3 regions of the Streptomyces sp. AC602_WCS936 genome follow, and region 3 is predicted to be linked to each of the others. Evidence: riboswitches for the same ligand, from Rfam matches in the RefSeq annotation. Region 3 holds a riboswitch; each other region holds the start of a gene.

Region 1 (7,075 bases), on a different contig from region 3:
CACTCACTGTGCTGGCCTTCCGTTCGAAGGGTTCTGCGTCGGAGCGGTGGCCGGTCCGCCGGAGGCGGTCGGCCACCCGACCGGCCCTGCCCGGCCGCATGGCCGGACAAGGCACCGGAGGTCAACGAGGATCGAGCGGGGAGGCTCAGGCGCTCTCGTTGATCAACGAGTTGATCTCCGCGTCCGCCTCCTTGGTGGCGTCGGCGACCGACTTGCCCTTGAGGATGTCGAGCAGCATCGTCTCGAGCGTTTCCTTCTTCTCGATCGCGGCCCAGCCGGGGGCGATCGGGGTGAACCAGGCGTCGGGGACCGCGTTGGCGACCGGGGCCGTCTTCGGATTGGCCTTCAGCGGCTCCAGCTGCTTGGTGTTGTTGGGCAGGATGTCCTTCTTGGCCCGCGCGGCCTGGGACTTCTCGTTGGTGAACAGCGCGATCCAGTCCTGCGCCATGTCCTGCTGGTCGGACTTGGCGATGGTGGCCAGGTCGGAGCCGCCGATGAAGGAGGGCAGCGCCTTGCCGTTCGGGCCGGGCATGCCCGCGGTGGCGATCTTGCCTTCCAGCTTCGGGTTGCCGTTCGTCTTCGAGTCGACGACGCTGCCGGCTTCCCAGGCGTTGCCGTAGAGCAGGGCCGTCTTCTCGTTGGCCATGACGTTGGCGTGGTCCTGCTCGTCCTTGGTCTGGTCGCCGTGGTTGTACTTCTTGACCAGGTCGATGAAGTGCTGGATGCCCTTCTGGGCCTCCGGCGTGGAAAGGCTGGCCTTCCACTCCTTGCTGCCCTCGTCGTACTTGGCGATCTCGCCGCCGTACGCGGCGACGTAGGACATGGCGGCGTACCAGTAGCGGCCCGGCAGGTACAGCGCGGAGAAGGCGTTGTCCGCCTTGTACTTGTCCTGGACCTTGTCGAGGGCCTTGAGCAGGTCCGCCTCGGTCGTCGGCAGCTTGTCCGACCCGGTGCCGGCCTTGAACATGTCCTTGTTGTAGACGGCGACGCGGGCACCCGCGTAGTACGGGACGCAGTACAGCTTGCCCTCGTACGTGCAGGTGTCCTCGAGACCGTCGATCCAAGTGTCCGAGTTGTCGTACTTCTTGGCGTCGACCTCGCCGAGGGCACCGTTGAGGATGTAGGTCATCGTCTCGGTGTTGCCGAGCTCGACCACGTCGGGGAACGAGTCGCCGGACAGGGCGGCGTCGAGCTTCTTGGTCTTGTCCGCCCACTGCTGGTACTGGACGTTGACCTTGACGCCGGGGTACTTCTTGTTGAATTCGTCATTGGCCTGCTTGACCAGTTCCGGCCAGCTGCTCTGGGCGTCCACCATGAGCCAGACGGTGAGTTCGCCCTCGCGGTCCTTCGGGTTCTGCTTGGACGATCCGTTGTCGTCGGAGCCCCCGCACGCCGCGATGGATGCCATCATGCCCGCGATACCGATCGCGGCTATCAGCTTGCGCTTCACGCCACCCTCCTCAGGGATGCCACAAACCCCCCTGCCTCCCTGCGGTTCAAGCGTGAACGCGTACCGCTCCTGGGGCCGGGACCTGGACCAATGGTGTAGACCAGTACGGGGAGCTTGGCCCAGACCAATAGGGCTGTCAAGGGTGTTCAACCACGCTCCCCGCGTCCGTGATGCGACCGAGATATGCAGGGACCTTTCATTGCGCAAGCGGCAGATCGGACGGACCCGGACCGGGTGTACCACTGCCCCGCGAATGACGTGCCGGTACGGTTCCGAACGCGGGTACCAGCACCGTCCGGCGGCGCTGTGGACTAGACCAACAACGGTCCCGGAGGTATACAGAGGGGATCACGGAGCGTGCCGGACCATGCCGGCGCGAAGCCGTGCCACGATGTGAGCCGTGGCCGACAGGGATAGCGGTCGCTTCGGCACCCGGAGCCGGGAAGGCAGAGCATGAGCACCGACGTCAGCAGTGCGGAGAACGAGGGTGGGACGACGGTCCGTACCGCGCGCGTGCCCAAGTACTACCGCCTGAAGAAGCACCTGCTCGACATGACCCGCACCCAGGCCCCGGGCACCCCGGTCCCGCCCGAGCGCACTTTGGCCGCGGAGTTCGACACCTCACGCACGACCGTGCGCCAGGCCTTGCAGGAACTGGTCGTCGAGGGCCGCCTCGAGCGCATCCAGGGCAAGGGCACGTTCGTAGCCAAGCCCAAGGTGTCGCAGGCCCTGCAACTCACCTCGTACACCGAGGACATGCGCGCCCAGGGCCTCGAACCGACCTCGCAGCTCCTGGACATCGGCTACATCACCGCCGACGACCGGCTCGCCGGGCTGCTGGACATCACGGCCGGCGGGCGGGTGCTGCGCATCGAGCGGCTGCGCATGGCCAACGGTGAGCCGATGGCCATCGAGACGACCCACCTCAGCGCCAAGCGCTTCCCGGCCCTGCGCCGCTCCCTGGTGAAGTACACCTCCCTCTACACCGCGCTCGCCGAGGTGTACGACGTCCACCTGGCCGAGGCCGAGGAGACCATCGAGACCTCCCTGGCCACCCCGCGCGAGGCCGGCCTGCTCGGCACCGACGTCGGCCTGCCCATGCTGATGCTCTCCCGGCACTCGCAGGACCGGACCGGCCAGCCCGTGGAGTGGGTGCGCTCGGTGTACCGGGGCGACCGCTACAAGTTCGTCGCCCGCCTCAAGCGGCCGCAGGACTAGACCAAGCCCCACCTGCACGGTCCCGATGCACGCCCTGACATTGCGTTTGGGGACCGATATGCGGACGAGGGCTTCCGCTGTCCTGAACCCGTCACCTACATTTCGTGCGCACTGCCACGAGGTGATCAGCGAGGGGACGGAGCCACCGCATGTCACAAGCCCCACCAGAGAGCAGAGAACCGGTGGTGACGCCGGTGCGCGTCGTCATCGGGCTCTGCCTTCTCGCACCGTTCGTCGCCATGCTCTGGGTCGGTTCGTACGCCAAGTCCGACCCGGCCTTCATCGGCATCCCGTTCTTCTACTGGTACCAGATGGCGTGGGTCGTCATCTCCACCGCGCTGACGATGACGGCGTACAAGCTGTGGCAGCGTGACCAGCGCGCCCGCCGGGAAGGCGGTTCCAAGTGAACGACGGCGTGAACGGCGTCGCACTCGCCGTCTTCATCTTCTTCTTCGTGCTCGTCACCGCCATGGGCTTCCTGGCCGCCCGCTGGCGCAAGGCCGAGAACGAGCACAGCCTCGACGAGTGGGGCCTCGGCGGCCGCTCCTTCGGCACCTGGGTCACCTGGTTCCTGCTGGGCGGCGACCTGTACACGGCGTACACCTTCGTGGCCGTTCCGGCGGCGATCTACGCGGCGGGCGCGGCCGGCTTCTTCGCGGTGCCGTACACCATCCTGGTCTACCCGCTGATCTTCACCTTCCTGCCGCGCCTGTGGTCGGTCTCCCACAAGCACGGGTACGTGACGACCTCGGACTTCGTGCGCGGCCGGTTCGGCTCGAAGGGGCTGTCGCTGGCGGTCGCCGTCACCGGCATCCTCGCCACGATGCCGTACATCGCGCTCCAGCTGGTCGGCATCCAGGCCGTACTGGACGTGATGGGCGTCGGCGGCGGCAAGGACACCAACTGGTTCATCAAGGACCTGCCGCTGCTGATCGCCTTCGGTGTGCTGGCGGCGTACACCTACTCGTCGGGGCTGCGCGCGCCCGCGCTGATCGCGTTCGTCAAGGACACGCTGATCTACATCGTGATCGCGGTGGCGATCATCTACATCCCGATCAAGCTCGGCGGCTTCGACGACATCTTCGCCTCGGCGAACGACAAGTTCACCGAGACGGGCAAGGGTGGGCTGATACCGGACCACGGCGGCCAGTGGACGTACGCCACGCTGGCGGTCGGCTCCGCGCTCGCGCTCTTCATGTACCCGCACTCGATCACCGCGACGCTGTCCTCCCGCAGCCGTGAGGTGATCCGCCGCAACACCACGATCCTGCCCCTGTACTCGCTGATGCTGGGCCTGCTGGCGCTGCTCGGCTTCATGGCGATCGCGGCCGGAGTGACGGTGGAGAACGGGCAGCTGGCGATCCCGCAGCTGTTCGAGAACATGTTCCCGGACTGGTTCGCGGGCGTGGCCTTCGCCGCGATCGGCATCGGCGCGCTGGTCCCGGCGGCGATCATGTCGATCGCCGCCGCGAACCTCTTCACCCGCAACATCTACAAGGACTTCATCAAGCCGGACGCCACCCCGGCCCAGGAGACCAAGGTCTCCAAGCTGACGTCCCTGCTGGTGAAGGTGGGTGCGCTGGTCTTCGTCCTCGGCATGGACAAGACGGTCGCGATCAACTTCCAGCTGCTCGGCGGCATCTGGATCCTGCAGACCTTCCCGGCCCTGGTCGGCGGCCTGTTCACCCGCTGGTTCCACCGCTGGGCGCTGCTCGGCGGCTGGGCGGTCGGCATGGTCTACGGCACGGTCGCCGCGTACGGCGTCGCCTCGCCGACGCAGAAGCACTTCGGCGGCTCCTCCGACGAGATCCCCGGCATCGGCGAGATCGGCTACATCGGCCTCACCGCCTTCGTGCTGAACGTCCTGGTCACCGTGGTCCTCACCTTCGTCCTGCGGGCGGTCAAGGCGCCCGACGGCGTCGACGAGACCAAGCCGAGCGACTACACGGCGGACGCGGGCGACCCGGGCGTCCAGGTGGAACTGCCGCCGGCCACGGCGGGCTCCTCGCACTGACCCTCGTATCGATGCGGGCCGCCGGAGGAATCCGGCGGCCCGTTGTCGTACCGGGGCACTGGCCCACGTACCGCGACACGACACCGGGACACAACATCTGGGGGTGCTCGCGCCGGTCGGCACAAGATGTATGCTCGTGCTCGCTGTCGCCGCAGGGGAATCCGGTGCGAATCCGGAACTGTCCCGCAACGGTGTACATGCGTGCATCCGTACGTCTCCGCACGTGCGCGCACGCATGTCCAGTCCGAGGACCTGCCGACGGTGCGCCCGGCCGCCTTGGCCCGGGTGCCATGACGTCCGGGCCTCGTGGAGTGGGCCGGTGGACGCGACGCCGTGCGCGCTCGTGAGCTGCCCCCTGCCCCCCGCCAGGCCCCGTGCCGAGCGAGGGAGTGCTCCACGTGACCATCGCGCCAGCCGATCCGGCTTCAGCGACCCCGGTGACGGCGACCGGGGAACCCGACGGACCCGGTGCCGCGCTGCTGCGGACCCTGACCGGGCTGACCGCCGACCTCCCCGACGCCGACCCCGGCCGGGTCGCCGCCGCCGCGCTGCGCGGCCGCTCCGCCCGCGCGGACGAGGCCGAGCTGCGCGAGCTCGCCACCGAGGCGGCGGCCGGGCTCATCTCCGAGGACCCGGTCTACTCGAGGCTCGCCGCCCGCCTGCTGGCCATCGGCATCCGCGCCGAGGCCGCCTCGCAGGGCGTCACCTCGTTCAGCGGCTCGGTCGCCACCGGTCACCGCGAGGGCCTGATCGCCGACCGCACCGCCGCGTTCGTACGGCTGCACGCGGAACGCCTGGACGCGCTGGTCGACCCGGCCGCCGACGACCGCTTCGGCTACTTCGGCCTGCGCACCGTGTACAGCCGCTACCTGCTCCGGCACCCGATCACCCGCAAGGTCGTCGAGACGCCCCAGCACTTCATGTTGCGGGTGGCCGCCGGACTCGCCGAGGACGAAAGCACGCGTTCGACCGACGAGGTGGCCGCGCTGTACGGCCTGATGAGCCGCCTGGACTACCTGCCCTCCTCCCCCACCCTCTTCAACTCCGGCACCCGGCACGCCCAGATGTCGTCCTGCTACCTCCTGGACTCCCCCAAGGACGAGCTGGACTCCATCTACGACCGCTACCACCAGGTCGCCAACCTCTCCAAGCACGCCGGCGGCATCGGCATCGCCTACTCCCGCGTCCGCGCCCGGGGTTCGCTGATCCGCGGTACCAACGGGCACTCCAACGGCATCGTGCCGTTCCTGAAGACACTGGACGCCTCGGTCGCCGCCGTGAACCAGGGCGGCCGGCGCAAGGGCGCCGCCGCCGTCTACCTGGAGACCTGGCACGCGGACGTCGAGGAGTTCCTGGAGCTGCGCGACAACACCGGCGAGGACGCCCGCCGCACGCACAACCTGAACCTCGCGCACTGGGTGCCGGACGAGTTCATGCGCCGGGTGGACACCGACGAGCCCTGGTCGCTGTTCTCCCCGGCCGACGTGCCCGAGCTGGTCGACCTGTGGGGCGCGGAGTTCGACGCCGCCTACCGCAAGGCCGAGGCGGCGGGGCTGGCCCGCAAGACGCTGCCCGCACGGGAGCTGTACGGCCGCATGATGCGCACCCTCGCGCAGACCGGCAACGGCTGGATGACCTTCAAGGACACCGCCAACCGCACCGCCAACCAGACCGCCGAGCCGGGCCACGTCGTCCACTCCTCCAACCTCTGCACGGAGATCCTGGAGGTCACGGACGACGGCGAGACGGCGGTCTGCAACCTCGGCTCGGTCAACCTCGGCGCGTTCGTGGACCGCGCGGCCGGTGACATCGACTGGCAGCGGCTGGACGCCACCGTCCGCACCGCCGTCACCTTCCTGGACCGGGTCGTCGACATCAACTTCTACCCGACCGAGCAGGCGGGCCGCTCCAACGCCCGCTGGCGTCCGGTCGGCCTCGGCGCGATGGGCCTCCAGGACGTCTTCTTCCAGCTCCGGCTGCCCTTCGACTCCCCCGAGGCCAAGGCCCTGTCCACCCGCATCGCCGAGCGGATCATGCTCGCCGCGTACGAGACCTCCGCCGACCTCGCGGAGCGCGACGGCCCGCTGCCGGCCTGGGAGAAGACCCGCACCGCCCGGGGCGTGCTGCACCCCGACCACTACGGCGTCGAGCACACCTGGCCCGAGCGCTGGGCGGCGCTGCGCGAGCGCATGACCGCCACCGGGCTGCGCAACTCCCTGCTCCTGGCGATCGCCCCGACCGCGACCATCGCCTCCATCGTGGGCGCCTACGAGTGCATCGAGCCGCAGGTGTCCAACCTGTTCAAGCGCGAGACGCTGTCCGGCGAGTTCCTCCAGGTCAACTCCTACCTGGTGGACGACCTCAAGCGGCTCGGCGTGTGGGACGCCCGCACC
Region 2 (7,075 bases), on a different contig from region 3:
CCCGCGAAGCGTGCCCAGGCCATGTCTTTGAGCAGGCCGATTCCGGTGACGAGGACCAGTGCGCCCAGGATGACGTGGATGATGCCCCAGCCCGTCAGGTTGAGTTCGTAGACGTAGCTGCCGACGCGGGCGTACACGTCGTCCTCGGCGATGGCCGCGATGCCCTGCAGGACGGCGAGGGCGCCGTTCAGCAGCAGCAGTACGCCCGCGAAGACGACGCCGCCGGTCACCCAGCCGCTGGAACGGTCCGCCGACCGCGGGGTGCCGGCGCCGTGCGTCGGCCTGCCGGGAGAAGGTGCGGCGTGCTGGCTCATGAGCGGAGTCCTTTCTGCGTGTCCCCCGTACGGGCCTGCGCCCATCGGCACCCCGAGGCGCCGACAGGTCATTCGAGCCTGCGGCCACCCGCACCGCCCGGCCATACGGGTCCGCCGAACGGGTGAGGCAGGCAGCTGCCGCGCCGTGCCGCCCGGTCCCCGGGACGGGCGCCGTGCGCGTGCGGGCCCAGTGCGCCTCGCGTTTACTGAGCCGCACATGCGAACGCTCGTGAGGGACCGGGTGCGGTGGACGGAGGAGGCCCGTGACGACGCAGCCCGCGCCGGCGAACGCGGTGCCGGGCCGGGCCGAGCAGTCCCTGCGGCGCACCCTGCTCAGCCCCGGCTACCTGCGGCTGTTGCTGCTGTGCGTGCTGCTGGGTGTGCCCATCGCGCTGGCCTGCTTCTTCTTCGTCGGGTTGCAGCACGAGCTCCAGCACTGGGTGTGGACGGCGCTGCCCGAGGCGGTGGGGTACGACGCCCCGCCCTGGTGGTGGCCGCTGCCCGCGCTGGTGCTGGCGGGGCTGATCCTGGCGCCGATCGTGACCCGGATGCCGGGCGGCGGCGGTCATCTGCCGGTGAACGGGCTGGGCGGCGCGCCCGTCGGCCCCCGCGCGCTGCCCGGTGCGGTCCTGGCCGCGCTGGCCACGCTGCCCCTGGGGGTGGTGCTGGGGCCGGAGGCGCCGCTGATGGCCGTGGGCAGCGGGCTCGCCCTGCTGGCGGTGCGGCGGGCGGGTGCGGCCGGGGACCCGAAAGCGAGCGCGGTCCTCGCCACGGCCGGCTCCACCGCCGCGATCTCCACCATTCTCGGCGGCCCGGTGGCCGCGGCCGTGCTGCTCATCGAGGGGGCCGGGCTCGGCGGCGCCCAGCTGGTCGCCCTGCTGCTGCCCTGTCTGCTGGCCAGCGCGACGGGCGCCCTGGTCTTCACCGGCTTCGGCCAGTGGACCGGCCTGAAGATCGGCGCCCTCACGCTGCACGACCTGCCGCCGGGCGCCAATCCGGACGCCGGGGACTTCCTCTGGGGCATCCCCACGGCGGCGCTGATCGCCGTGCTGATCACGCTGGGCCGCGAGCTGGGCCGGCGCACGGTCTCCTGGACGCGGGAGCGCACGGCCGTCCGCACCGTCGCCTGCGCCACGGCGGTCGGCGTCTGCGTCAGCGCGTACGCCCTGATCACCGGCCGCTCCCCGGCTCAGGCGGCACTGTCCGGGCAGGCCACGCTCGCCGAGCTCGCCGCGCACCCGCACGCCTGGTCGGTGGGCGCGCTGGTGGCACTGGTCGCGTGCAAAGGGCTGGCCTGGGGCATCGCGCTGGGCAGTCTGCGCGGCGGCCCGATCTTCCCGGCGGTGCTGCTGGGCACGGCGACGGCCCTGGCCTGCTCCGGCCTGCCGGGCTTCGGAACGACGCCGGCCCTCGCCCTCGGCATCTCCGCCGCCGCGGCCGCGGTGACGGGGCTGCCGCTGGCCAGCGCCGTGCTGGCGGTACTGCTGATGGGCGGCGACGCGCACGACCAGATGCCGCTGATCGTCACCGGGTCGGTGGTCGCCTTCATCGTCGCCCAGGTGACCCGCCGGACCGAGCCGAGCGCGGACGGGGGTCCGGGGACGAAGGCGGACGGGAGACCAGGGGCGGGGCCGGACACGGACGGCGGACCGGCGGCCGGGACGGGGCGGTGACGGGGCGGTGGGCCGGGTGGCGGGCGGGGCGGTGAGGGGCCGGTCGGCCGGGTGGCGGGCGGTGCGGCCCTGGGGGCTGCGGGCCGGGGCCGCGGCGGTCGTGGTCACGGCCTACTTCCTCCTCCCCCTCGATCATCTGGGCCCGCAACGCCCCCTGCTGAGCTGGCTGCTGTTCGCCCTGGTCCTGACCGCCGTGGCCGTGCTGCTGCTCCGGCAGATCCGGCACGTACTGGTCGACCGGCCGGACTCCCGGCCCGGCATGGTCCTCTCCCTGCTGATCGTCCTGTCCGTGCACGTCTTCTCGGCCACCTACTACGCCCTCGCCAAACAGCCCGGCGAGTTCACCGGCCTGCACACCCGCGTCGACGCCCTGTACTTCACGATCGTCACCCTGGCGACCGTCGGGTACGGCGACATCACCCCGCGGGGCCAGTCGGCGCGGATCGTGACGGTTCTGCAGATCGCGTACAGCTTCGTGTTCCTGACCGCCGCCGCGACCGCGCTGACGCAGCGGATGCGCGACATGGTGGTGCGGCGCACGGGGCGGGACCGGCCCGGCTCGCGGGAAGGCTGAGGGGGCGCACGCGCCCGCCGGGCGGGAGGCCCGCTTGTCACCACCCTCGTGGGAGCACTACCGTCGTCACGCCTTGGTGAACGGGAAATCCGGTGTGATGCCGGTGCGGCCCTCGCCACTGTGAATCGGGAAGTCCGGCTCCGGCCCTCGCGGGCAGCCACTGGATCGCTTGCGATCCGGGAAGGCGGAGCACGGGCGGTGGTACCCGTAAGCCAGGAGACCGGCCAAGGCGCGTCGTCCATCCACGAGGTGCTGGAGAGGGTCTGCCGAGTCATGCACATAGCCGAGGGCTTTCTGCCTCCGGCGCACGCGATCGCCTGGGGTGTCGCGTCCGCGCCGTTCGTCGTCCACGGAGTACGGTCACTCACCCGTGAGGTCAGGGAGCACCCGGAGAGCACCTTGCTCCTCGGCGCCTCCGGGGCCTTCACCTTCGTCCTGTCGGCCCTGAAACTGCCGTCCGTCACCGGGAGTTGCTCCCATCCGACCGGCACCGGTCTGGGCGCGATCCTCTTCCGGCCGCCGGTCATGGCGGTGCTGGGCACCATCACCCTGCTCTTCCAGGCGCTGCTGCTCGCGCACGGCGGGCTGACCACGCTCGGCGCCAACGTCTTCTCGATGGCGATCGTCGGCCCGTGGGCCGGGTACGGCGTCTACCGGTTGCTGCGCCGCTTCGACGTGCCGCTGATGGTCACCGTGTTCTGCGGGGCGTTCGTCGCCGACCTGTCCACGTACTGCGTCACCAGCGTGCAGTTGGCGCTGGCCTTCCCCGACCCGGGCAGCGGATTCCTGGGCTCGCTCGGCAAGTTCGGGTCCGTCTTCGCCGTGACGCAGATCCCGCTCGCGGTGAGCGAGGGCCTGCTCACGGTGGTCGTGATGCGGCTGCTGGTGCAGTCCAGCAAGGGGGAACTGACCCGGCTGGGCGTGCTGCTGACGAGGACGGGGACCACGGGGGCCGCCAAGACCGAGGGACAGGAGGTGGCCCGATGAGCCGGAACGCCAAGATCAACGCGCTGCTGCTGCTCGCCGTGGCCGCGCTCGCGGTGCTGCCGCTGGCGCTGGGACTCGGCGACCACAAGGAGGAGCCGTTCGCCGGGGCCGACGCGGAGGCGGAGACGGCGATCACCGAGATCGAGCCGGACTACGAGCCGTGGTTCTCGCCGCTGTACGAACCGCCCTCGGGGGAGGTCGAGTCGGCGCTGTTCGCCCTGCAGGCCGCGATCGGCGCGGGCGTGCTCGCGTACTACTTCGGGCTGCGCCGGGGGCGGCGGCAGGGCGCGGAGCGGGCGAGGGCGGCGACGGCTGTGCGGGACGCGCCCGAAGGGGACTGAGTGCTGCCGATCGACGCGGCGGCGCACAGCAGTCGCTGGCGTCGCCGTCATCCCGTGGACAAGGCCGTGCTCGGGCTCGGGCTGACCGTGCTGGCGGTCGCGCTGCCGCCCTGGCCGGGCGCGGCGCTGGTGCTGGTGACGGCGCTCGCCGTGCTGCTGGGGCCCGCGGGGGTGCCCGGGCGCAGGCTGTGGCGGGCGTACCGGGTGCCGCTGGGCTTCTGCGTGACGGGGGCGCTGCCGCTGCTCGTTCAGGTCGGGGGCCCGGACGGGTTCCTGACGGCGGCGGACGGCGGGCCGGTACGCGCCGGCGAGCTGCTGCTGCGCACTTCGGCGGCCTCCCTCGGGGTGCTGCTGTTCGCGTTCACCACACCGATGTCCGACCTGCTGCCCCGGCTGGTGCGGGCCGGGGTGCCGGCGCCGGTGGTGGACGTGGCGCTGGTGACGTACCGCATGAGTTTCCTGCTGCTGGACTCCGTGCGCCGGGTGCGGCAGGCGCAGGCGGCGCGGCTGGGGCACACCACCCGGGCCGCGGCCTGGCGTTCGCTCGGCGGGCTCGGCGCCACGGCGTTCGTGCGGGCCTTCGACCGGGCGGCACGGCTGCAGAGCGGGCTCGCCGGGCGCGGCTACGACGGCACCCTGCGGGTGCTGGTGCCCGACGCCCGCGTCTCCGTGCCGTTCACCGCGGCGAGCGTGGCGCTGCTGGCGGCGCTGGCCGCCCTCACCCTCGTACTGGAAGGACCCCTGTCGTGAATGAGCCGGAAGCGGCCCTGGTGGCCCTGCGGGGCGTGTCCTTCGCCTACGAGGAGGGGCCGGACGTGCTGACCGGCCTGGACTTCGCGGTGCGCGAGGGTCGCGCGCTCGCGCTGCTGGGCCGCAACGGCAGCGGCAAGACCACGCTGATGCGGCTGCTCAGCGGCGGACTGCGGCCGCGCGCCGGGCGGTTGACGCTCGGCGGGGAGCCGGTGACGTACGACCGCCGGGGGCTCACCCGGCTGCGGACCACCGTGCAGCTGGTGGTGCAGGACCCGGACGACCAGCTCTTCGCGGCGTCCGTCGCGCAGGACGTGTCCTTCGGACCGCTGAACCTCGGACTGTCCGACGCGGAGGTCCGGTCCCGGGTCGGGGAGGCGCTCGCCGCGCTGGACATCGCCCGGCTGGCCGACCGGCCCACGCACTTGCTGTCGTACGGGCAGCGCAAGCGGGCCGCGATCGCCGGAGCCGTGGCGATGCGGCCCCGGGTGCTGATCCTGGACGAGCCGACGGCCGGGCTCGATCCGGACGGGCAGGAGCGGCTGCTCGTCACCCTGGACCGGCTCCGCGCGGGCGGCACCACAGTGGTGATGGCCACCCACGACGTCGACCTCGCCCTGCGCTGGTCGGACGACGCCGCGCTGCTCACGCCCACCGGTGTGCACACCGGCCCGACGGCCGCGACGCTGGCCCGCACGGAACCGCTGCGGCAGGCCGGGCTGCGCCTGCCGTGGGGCGTCGCGGCGGCGCGGGTACTGCGGGCGCGGGGGCTGCTGGCGGACTCGGCGACGGGCCCCCGCACGGCGGAGGAGCTGGCCGCGCTGACCGAGTGACGCGAGCGGACCCGGGGTCAGTGTGCCGAGTCGCTGAACGCCATGTCCGGCGCCTCGGCCGGCTTCTCCCCGGGGCGCTGCCGGGCGCGGCGGCCGGGCGGTACCGCGATGACGATCAGGGTGCCGGCGGCCACGACGACGCCGCCGACGAGGCTGGTCGCCGACGCTCCGTGGGCGAAGGCCTGGTGCACCGCGTCGGCCGTGGCCCGGGCCTGCTGGGGCCCGGCCTCCGGACTGGTCGCGAGCCGCTCGGCGACGGCCGGCCCGCCGCCCACGGAGTCCTGGGCGGTGTCCAGCGAGCCGCCGAGCTCTGGCGCGCTGTCGCCGGCGCCGCCGCCGACGTTCGGCTCGCTGCTCGCGGGCGAGGACCCCGCGCCGCACCACTCCCGCGCCCACCCGTACTAGTGGCGCCGGAGGGGGTGAAGGGCATCGCCCTCATCGCCGCGCCCGTCCGGAGCGCCGAACGGCGGCGAGCGCGGCGAGCACCGTCCCGACGGCCACCACCAGCAGTCCGCGCAGCCACACCTCGGCCTCGATCTGCGTGGCGAGGGCGACGCAGGACGCGGCGCCCAGCACGGGCAGCGCGGTGGGGGCCCGGAAGTGGCCGGCCTCCCCCGGGTCGCGGCGCAGCACAAGTACGGCCGTGTTGACGATGAGGAAGACCACGAGCAGCAGCAGGACCAGAGTGGACGCCAGGGTGGCGACGCTGCCGGTCAGCGCGAGCAGCATCGACAGCAGGGTCGTCAGCGCGATCGCGGCCCACGGCGTACGGCGGCCGGGCAGGACCCTGGTCAGCGCGGCGGGCAGCAGGCCGTCGCGGGCCATGCCGTAGGCGAGGCGGGAGGACATGATGCCGGTGAGCAGCGCGCCGTTCGCCACGGCGACCAGGGCGATGGCGCTGAACAGCCACGTCGGTACGCCCCCTGCCTCCTCGACGACCTCGAGGAGCGGCCCGCTCGACTCGGCCAGCCGGGCCGTCGGGACGGCGACGGACGCGGCGAGGCCCACCAGGACGTACACGGCGCCCGCGGTGGCCAGGGCACCGAACAGGGCGCGCGGGTAGGAACGGCGGGGGTCTCGGGTCTCCTCGGCGACGTTCACCGAGGTCTCGAAGCCGACGAAGGAGTAGTACGCCAGCACGGAGCCGCTCAGTACGGCCGCCGCGGCCCCCTTCTCCGGGGTGCCGAGCTGTCCCAGCCGGCCCACGTCGCCGTCGCCGCGCAGCAGCAGCCAGCCGCCGAGGGCGACGATGACGAGGAGGCCGCCGACCTCGACGACGGTGGCGGCGACGTTGGCTCGGGTGGACTCCTTGATGCCGCGCGCGTTGACCAGCGCGAGGACGGCGAGGAACACGACCGCGACGAGTCCCACGGGCAGGGTCACGAACGCCGACAGGTAGTCGCCGCCGAAGCCGCGGGCCAGCGCGGCCACGGAGACGATGCCGGCCGCCAGCATGCAGAAGCCGGCGACGAACCCCGCGAACGGCCCGAAGGCACGGGTGGCGTAGTGGGAGGCGCCGCCCGCGCGGGGGTACTTCGTGGCCAGCTCGGCGTAGGAGGCGGCGGTCAGCATCGCCAGGAGCAGCGCGACGCCCAGCGGCACC
Region 3 (7,075 bases):
CCAAACTGATCCGGATCGAGAAGGGCACGGTCAGCCTCAGCGTCACCGACCTCAGGGCCCTGCTCCAGCTGTACGGGGTCACGGACCCCGCTCGGGTCGAGGAGCTGGAGGAGGCCGCCCGCGGCTCGAAGGGAGTGTCGTGGTGGGTGCAGTACAGCGAGGTTGTCTCGCCCGCGTACGCCCTCTACCTGGGCTACGAGGGCTCTGCGGACGCGATCCGCATGTACAACCCGGTGGTGTTGCCCGGTCTGGTGCAGACGGAGGACTACGCCACGGCGCTGATGTCCACGCTGACCGAAGAAGCACGGGTGCGCCCGCAGGTGGAGCTGCGCATCACCCGCCAGGAGCGCTTCTTCGACAGCGACGACGGCCCGGAGATCGACATCGTCCTCGACGAGGCGGCCCTGCGGCGCCAGATCGGGGGCCCGGCGGTGATGCGGCGGCAGCTGGACCACCTCAAGTCCCTGACGGCGCACCCCAGGCTCACCATCCGCGTCCTGCCCTTCTCCGCAGGCGCTCACTTCGGCGTCTCCACGTCCTTCATCCTGCTCGAGTTCAAGGACGACGACGACCTGTTGTACCTCGAAGGCCCGGGCGGCGGCCTGTCCAGCCGTGACGACCTCGGACTCACCGCCCGCCACCAGGAGTGCTTCGAGGACATCAGCGAAAAGGCGTACGCCGGCGCTCAGGTGATCGAGTTGCTCGACGAGGTCAGGGAGAGCCTGGCCGACAGCTGAATCCGGGCCGGGACGGCCCGGCACGAGACGGGGGAGGCCCCATGACGGTCTTCGGAGTACGAGCGTGGTGGCAGCGGTGGCGCGCGCCGGCCGGCACCGGTCCCACCGCCGACCCGCCGGGGGGATCCGGCGACGCGGAACAGGGCCCTCCCCCGCTCGACGACTGCACGCTCAAGGCGTACGCCATGCAGCGACCCGAATGGGCCGAGGCCCTCATCGACGTGGAGAACGCCCGGGTGGCCGGGGAGATCCGGCTGATTTCCGCCCGTCTCCTGCTGGGCACGGCGTGCGGCAGCGTCCTGCTGTTCAGCATCGCCCTGGCCACACGAGTCGCGCCCAGCCTGCCGCACGGCTCCGCGTCCCCCCTCACCACCGCAGCCATCGGCGCCTTCGGCGCGGCCCTCCTCACCGCCCTGGGCGCCGGACTCGGCAGGGCGCTGCGCGGCCGAGCCGCGTCGGCGCCCGCCCAGCCCGTCAGTGGTGGCGCCGCCGAGGCTCCACGGCCGTCAGAGCGCGGTTCAGAACGCGGAGGCGGTCCGTGACGGGAGTGAGCCCCCACCACAGCCCCGCGCCCACGGCCACCGCGGCGGTCACCACCAGCCACACCGTGCCGCGCGCCGCACCGCTCGGCGCCAGGAACGCCGCCAATGCACCCAGCCCGACGGCGAGGACCCCCACCACCGAGCAGAAGAGTGCCAGCGGAACCGCCCCGGTCATCCGGTGCCCACGCGTGCCGGGCCACCCCGGACGCGCGGAAGCGGTCCCCTTGGTTCGGTCTGCCATGCGTGTACCTCCCGTCCCCCCGCGCGGCGGTCAGGCGCCGCGCGAATCCGGGTCCACAAGCCCCGCCAGAAAACCACACCACGACGCGTGACGAAAGGCGAGCACAGCGTGTCGACGTTGCTTCGAGTCACGTATCAGCACTTGGCCACCCCCGGCAGCCATCTCTAAGCACTCAGTCGTATTGCCGGAATAGCTGCTCTTGAACCACGTGTGCTCCGACAGTTCACTTCCGATCACACCAACCTCCTCCGGCCCACCGGCCGTCACGCGGCCCCGGCACCCTCACCCGCCGCCCGACCGCTGCCACCCGCCCGCGTACACGCGCTGCCGTCCTCTCCAGTCTTCCCAGCCCGGCCGCCGGGGAAGAGCCCAGAAAGCGCCGATGTCGCGGGCATGGCCAACTATCGACGGTGTGGGCCTCAGCACACCCGGCCTCGCAGGTCAACGGCAAGTTGACGGGTGTTCGCGGGGCGTGGTGGACTGCCGGAGCCAATGCGGCGGCTGGAGAGGAAGCCCGGTGTGAATCCGGCGCGGTCCCGCCACTGTGACCGGGGAGCGATCCCCGGGAGCCAGGAACTCCCACCGCCGTTCTCTTCTAACCAGGGCGCGGACACCCTGAGTGAGGACCTATCGCCATGCGCGGCTGCCGTTCCGGGCTCACCAGCGACACCGTTCGTCTTCTCCTTCCCACGGTCGGTTGAGCCGTGCGCGCCGAACGCGTCTTCGCGTACGGCGCCGCCGCCGGCCTCCTCGGTGACCTCCTCCTCGGCGACCCGCGCCGCGGACACCCGGTCGCCGCGTTCGGCCGTGCCGCCGGTGCCGTGGAACGGGTGCTGTGGCACGACCACCGAGGCTGGGGCGCGCTGCACACCGCCGTGTGCGCCGGTGGCGCCGCCGCCCTCGGGCTGGCCGCCACCCGCGCCGTACGCCACTCCCCCGCCGCCTCCGTCGCGCTGACCGCCGCCGCCACCTGGGCGGTCGTCGGCGGCACCTCGCTCGCCCGCGAGGCGAGCGCCGTCGGCCGCGCCCTGGAGGCCGGCGACGTCGAGGCGGCCCGCGCGCGGCTGCCGCACCTGTGCGGCCGGGACCCGCAGGCACTGGACGCCGACGGGATCGCCCGGGCGGTCGTGGAGTCCGTCGCCGAGAACACCTCGGACGCGGTGGTGGGCGCCCTGGTGTGGGGCGCGTTGGGCGGGGTGCCCGGACTGGCCGGCTTCCGGGCCGTGAACACCCTGGACGCCATGGTCGGCCACAAGTCGCCCAAGTACCGCCGCTACGGCTGGGCCTCGGCCCGGCTCGACGACCTCGCGGGCTGGCCGGGCGCCCGCCTGACCGCCGCCCTGGCCACCGCGGCCGGCGGTGATCCCCGGGGCGCCGTACGGGCCTGGCGCGCCGACGCCGCGCGGCACCCGAGCCCCAACGCCGGTCCTGTGGAGGCCTCGTTCGCGGGCGCCCTGGGCGTGCGGCTCGGCGGGACGCTCTCCTATGGCGGACGGGTCGAGCACCGGCCCGTCCTCAACGGGGCGGCGGGACGGCCCGTACGGGCAGGTTCCGGCGACATCGAACGGGCCGTGCGGCTCTCCCGGCGCGTGGGCTGGCTGGCGCTCGGCGCGTGCGCGGGCGCGCGGCTGCTCGTCCGCGGGGTCATCAGGAAGGGACGTACGTCATGAACGGTGGCCTCCTCGTCGCCGGCACCACCTCCGACGCCGGCAAGAGCGTCGTCACCGCCGGGATCTGCCGCTGGCTGGTGCGCCAGGGCGTGAAGGTGGCGCCCTTCAAGGCGCAGAACATGTCCCTCAATTCGTTCGTGACCCGCGAGGGCGCCGAGATCGGGCGGGCGCAGGCCATGCAGGCCCAGGCGTGCCGGGTGGAGCCGACCGCGCAGATGAACCCGGTGCTGCTGAAGCCTGGCGGTGAGCGCAGCAGCCAGGTCGTGCTGCTCGGCAAGCCGGTCGGCGAGATGAGCGCCCGCGGCTACCACGGCGGACGGCAGCAGCAGTTGCTCGGCACCGTGCTGGACTGTCTGGCCGAGCTGCGGGGCACGTATGACGCGGTGATCTGCGAGGGGGCGGGCAGTCCGGCCGAGATCAACCTGCGCCGGACCGACATCGTGAACATGGGGATCGCCCGGGGCGCCGGGCTGCCCGTGCTGGTGGTGGGCGACATCGACCGGGGCGGGGTCATCGCCTCGTTCTTCGGGACGGTGGCGTTGCTGGCGCCCGAGGACCAGGCGCTGGTCGCCGGGTTCCTCGTCAACAAGTTCCGGGGTGACGTCTCGCTGCTGGAGCCGGGTCTGGAGATGCTGCACGGGCTCACCGGGCGGCACACGTACGGCGTCCTGCCCTTCCGGCACGGACTCGGCATCGACGAGGAGGACGGACTGCGCGTGTCCCTGCGGGGGACCGTGCGCGAGTCGGTCGTCGCGCCGCCGGTCGGCGAGGACGTGCTACGGGTCGCCGTCTGCGCGGTCCCGCTCATGTCCAACTTCACGGACGTGGACGCACTGGCCGCCGAACCCGGTGTCGTGGTGCGGTTCGTGGACCGGCCGGAGGAGCTGGCCGACGCGGACCTCGTCATCGTGCCCGGGACGCGGGGGACGGTCCGGGCCCTGGAGTGGCTGCGGGAGCGGGGGCTCGCGGACGCCATCGCGCGCAGGGTGGCCGAGCGGCGGCCCGTCCTCGGGATCTGCGGCGGCTTCCAGCTGCTCGGCGAGCACATCGAGGACGAGGTCGAGTCCCGCGCGGGGCACGTGGACGGGCTCGGACTGCTGCCCGTGCGGGTGCGGTTCGCCCGCGAGAAGACCCTCACCCGGCCGGTGGGCGAGGCCCTCGGCGAGCGGGTCGAGGGGTACGAGATCCACCACGGAGTCGCCGAAGTCACGGGCGGCGCACCCTTCTTGGACGGCTGCCGGGTCGGCCAGACCTGGGGCACGCACTGGCACGGCTCGCTGGAGTCGGACGGCTTCCGGCGGGCGTTCCTGCGCGAGGTGGCCGCCGCCGCGGGCCGCCGCTTCGTGCCGGCCCCCGACACCTCGTTCGCCGCGCTGCGCGAGGAGCAGCTCGACCGGCTCGGCGACCTGATCGAACACCACGCGGACACGGACGCGCTGTGGCGGCTCATCGAGTCCGGCGCGCCGCAAGGACTGCCCTTCATTCCACCGGGAGCGCCCGCATGAGCACAGTGTTGTTGTTGTCGACCGCCGACACGGACCTGCTGGCGGCCCGCGCGTCGGACGCCGCCTACAGGATCGGCAACCCGACCCGGGTCGACGTGACGGAGGAGCTGCCGTCCCTCGTCGAGGGCGCGGACATCGCCGTCGTGCGCCTGCTGGGCGGCAAGCGCGCCTGGGAGGACGGGCTCGCCGCGCTCAAGGCCTCCGGTGTCCCGACCGTCCTGCTGGGCGGCGAGAGCGTCCCGGACGCCGAGCTGATGGCCGAGTCCTCGGTGCCGGCCGGTGTGGTGGCGGAGGCGCTGCGCTACCTGGTCGAGGGCGGGCCCGCCAACCTCACCCAGCTCGCCCGGTTCCTGTCCGACACGGTGCTGCTGACCGGCGAGGGCTTCGAGGAGCCGCGCAAGATGCCGGAGTACGGCGTCCACGGCGAGCGGGCGTTCGCCGAGGGCCGTCCGACGGTCGGCGTGCTCTTCTACCGCGCCCACCAGCTCAGCGGCAACACCGCCTTCGTCGACACGCTGTGCGACGCGATCGAGGCGCACGGTGCCAACGCCCTGCCCGTCTACTGCGGTTCGCTGCGCGGTGCGGACGCCGGGCTGTACGAGCTGCTGGGCCGGACCGACGCCCTGGTCGCCACGGTCCTCGCGGCCGGCGGCACGCACGCCTCGCAGGCGTCGGCGGGCGGCGACGAGGAGGCGTGGGACATCGGGGCGCTGGCCGACCTGAACGTCCCCGTGCTGCAAGGGCTCTGCCTCACCTCCTCCCGGGCCGCCTGGGACGAGTCGGACGCCGCCCTCTCCCCCATGGACGCGGCGATGCAGGTCGCCATCCCGGAGTTCGACGGGCGCCTGGTCACCGTGCCGTTCTCCTTCAAGGAGCAGGGCCCCGACGACGTGCCGGTGTACGTCGCCGACCCCGAGCGGGCCGGGCGGGTCGCCGGGATCGCCGTCCGGCACGCGGCCCTCAAGCACAAGCCGAACGCCGACAAGAAGCTCGCGCTCGTCTTCACGGCGTATCCGACCAAGCACTCCCGCGTCGGCAACGCGGTGGGCCTCGACACCCCTGCCTCCGCCGTGCGGGTCCTGGACGCGCTCAAGGACGCCGGGTACTCGCTCACCGAGTACCCCGCCGGCGGCGACGAGCTGATCCACCGGCTCATCGAGGCGGGCGGTCACGACGTGGAGTGGCTGACGGAGGACCAGCTCGCGGCGGCGCCCGCGCGGGTTCCGCTGGCCGACTACCGGGCGTGGTTCGAGAAGCTGGACCCGGAGCTGCGGGACGCGATGCGGGAGGCGTGGGGCGAGCCGCCGGGTTCGCTGTACGTGGACGGGGACGACGTCGTCCTCGCCTCCCTCCAGTTCGGGAACGTCGTCGTCATGATCCAGCCGCCGCGCGGCTTCGGCGAGAACCCCATCGCGATCTACCACGACCCGGACATGCCGCCGTCGCACCACTACATGGCCGCCTACCGCTGGCTGGAGAACAGTTTCGGCGCCGACGCGATCGTGCACATGGGCAAGCACGGCACGATGGAGTGGCTGCCGGGCAAGGGGCTGGGGTTGAGCGCCGGCTGTGCCCCGGACGCGGTCCTCGGCGACCTGCCGCTGATCTACCCGTTCATCGTCAACGACCCCGGCGAGGGCACCCAGGCCAAGCGGCGCGGCCACGCCACGGTCGTCGACCACCTGGTGCCGCCGATGGCCCGCGCGGACACCTACGGGGACCTGGCCAAGCTGGAGCAGCTGCTCGACGAGTACGCGCTCGTCTCCGACCTGGACCCGGTGAAGGCGCCTGCCGTCCGGGCGCAGATCTGGACGCTGGTCAAGGCGGCCGAGCTCCACCACGACCTGCACGTGGACGACCAGCCGGACGACGACGCGTTCGACGAGTTCGTCATGCACATCGACGGCTACCTGTGCGAGATCAAGGACGTGCAGATCCGCGACGGCCTGCACATCCTGGGCGGCGGCCCGGTCGGCGAGCCGCGCGTGAACCTGGTCCTGGCGGTGCTGCGCGCCTCCCAGGTCTGGGGCGGGCAGGCCAACGCGCTGCCGGGCCTGCGGGCGTCCCTCGCCGAGCACTTCGGGCTGGTGGAGAAGGAGCTGCTGGCCGAGCCGGGCGCGCCGGTGAAGGTGCCGGTGGAGCTGACGGACCTGGTGGACGGCCCGGCGCGGTCGGCCTCCGACGCGATCGACCTGCTGGAGCAGCTGTGCCGGCGGATCGCGGAGGGCATGGAGCTGCGGTCCTGGGACACGGCGGCGGCCCCTGGCCTGGTGCGCGAGGTGCTGGGCGCCGAACTCCCCGACGCGGTCGCGGTGCTGGAGTTCGCCTGCACGGAGGTCGTGCCGCGCCTGGCCCGGACGACGGACGAGATCGGGCACAT

Evidence for each region. A riboswitch is a leader RNA that binds a small molecule or an ion and turns the genes downstream of it on or off. The one in region 3 is predicted to bind cobalamin.
Region 1: it holds a riboswitch for cobalamin, as region 3 does, so the genes downstream of both, KUM03_RS08980 (ribonucleoside-diphosphate reductase subunit alpha) here and KUM03_RS32605 (cobalamin biosynthesis protein) in region 3, are expected to answer to the same signal.
Region 2: it holds a riboswitch for cobalamin, as region 3 does, so the genes downstream of both, KUM03_RS05965 (energy-coupling factor ABC transporter permease) here and KUM03_RS32605 (cobalamin biosynthesis protein) in region 3, are expected to answer to the same signal.

What each region holds. Positions count from the first base shown of each region.
Region 1 is NZ_JAGMUF010000020.1:67,920-74,994, forward strand. Features, by position in the region: gene KUM03_RS08955 (carbohydrate ABC transporter permease) at 1-7, opposite strand, end outside; gene KUM03_RS08960 (sugar ABC transporter substrate-binding protein) at 146-1,450, opposite strand; gene KUM03_RS08965 (GntR family transcriptional regulator) at 1,904-2,668, shown strand; gene KUM03_RS08970 (DUF3311 domain-containing protein) at 2,818-3,075, shown strand; gene mctP (monocarboxylate uptake permease MctP) at 3,072-4,682, shown strand; cobalamin riboswitch at 4,779-4,957, shown strand; gene KUM03_RS08980 (ribonucleoside-diphosphate reductase subunit alpha) at 5,081-7,075, shown strand, end outside.
Region 2 is NZ_JAGMUF010000012.1:24,582-31,656, forward strand. Features, by position in the region: gene KUM03_RS05950 (hypothetical protein) at 1-314, opposite strand, end outside; gene KUM03_RS05955 (chloride channel protein) at 578-1,987, shown strand; gene KUM03_RS05960 (potassium channel family protein) at 2,049-2,561, shown strand; cobalamin riboswitch at 2,619-2,805, shown strand; gene KUM03_RS05965 (energy-coupling factor ABC transporter permease) at 2,835-3,548, shown strand; gene KUM03_RS05970 (energy-coupling factor ABC transporter substrate-binding protein) at 3,545-3,889, shown strand; gene cbiQ (cobalt ECF transporter T component CbiQ) at 3,890-4,639, shown strand; gene KUM03_RS05980 (ATP-binding cassette domain-containing protein) at 4,636-5,472, shown strand; partial or broken gene KUM03_RS05985 (MFS transporter) at 5,490-5,843, opposite strand; gene KUM03_RS05990 (APC family permease) at 5,908-7,075, opposite strand, start outside.
Region 3 is NZ_JAGMUF010000120.1:40,576-47,650, forward strand. Features, by position in the region: gene KUM03_RS32590 (helix-turn-helix transcriptional regulator) at 1-737, shown strand, start outside; gene KUM03_RS32595 (hypothetical protein) at 779-1,279, shown strand; gene KUM03_RS38725 (DUF397 domain-containing protein) at 1,551-1,787, opposite strand; cobalamin riboswitch at 1,980-2,119, shown strand; gene KUM03_RS32605 (cobalamin biosynthesis protein) at 2,225-3,190, shown strand; gene KUM03_RS32610 (cobyric acid synthase) at 3,187-4,695, shown strand; gene cobN (cobaltochelatase subunit CobN) at 4,692-7,075, shown strand, end outside.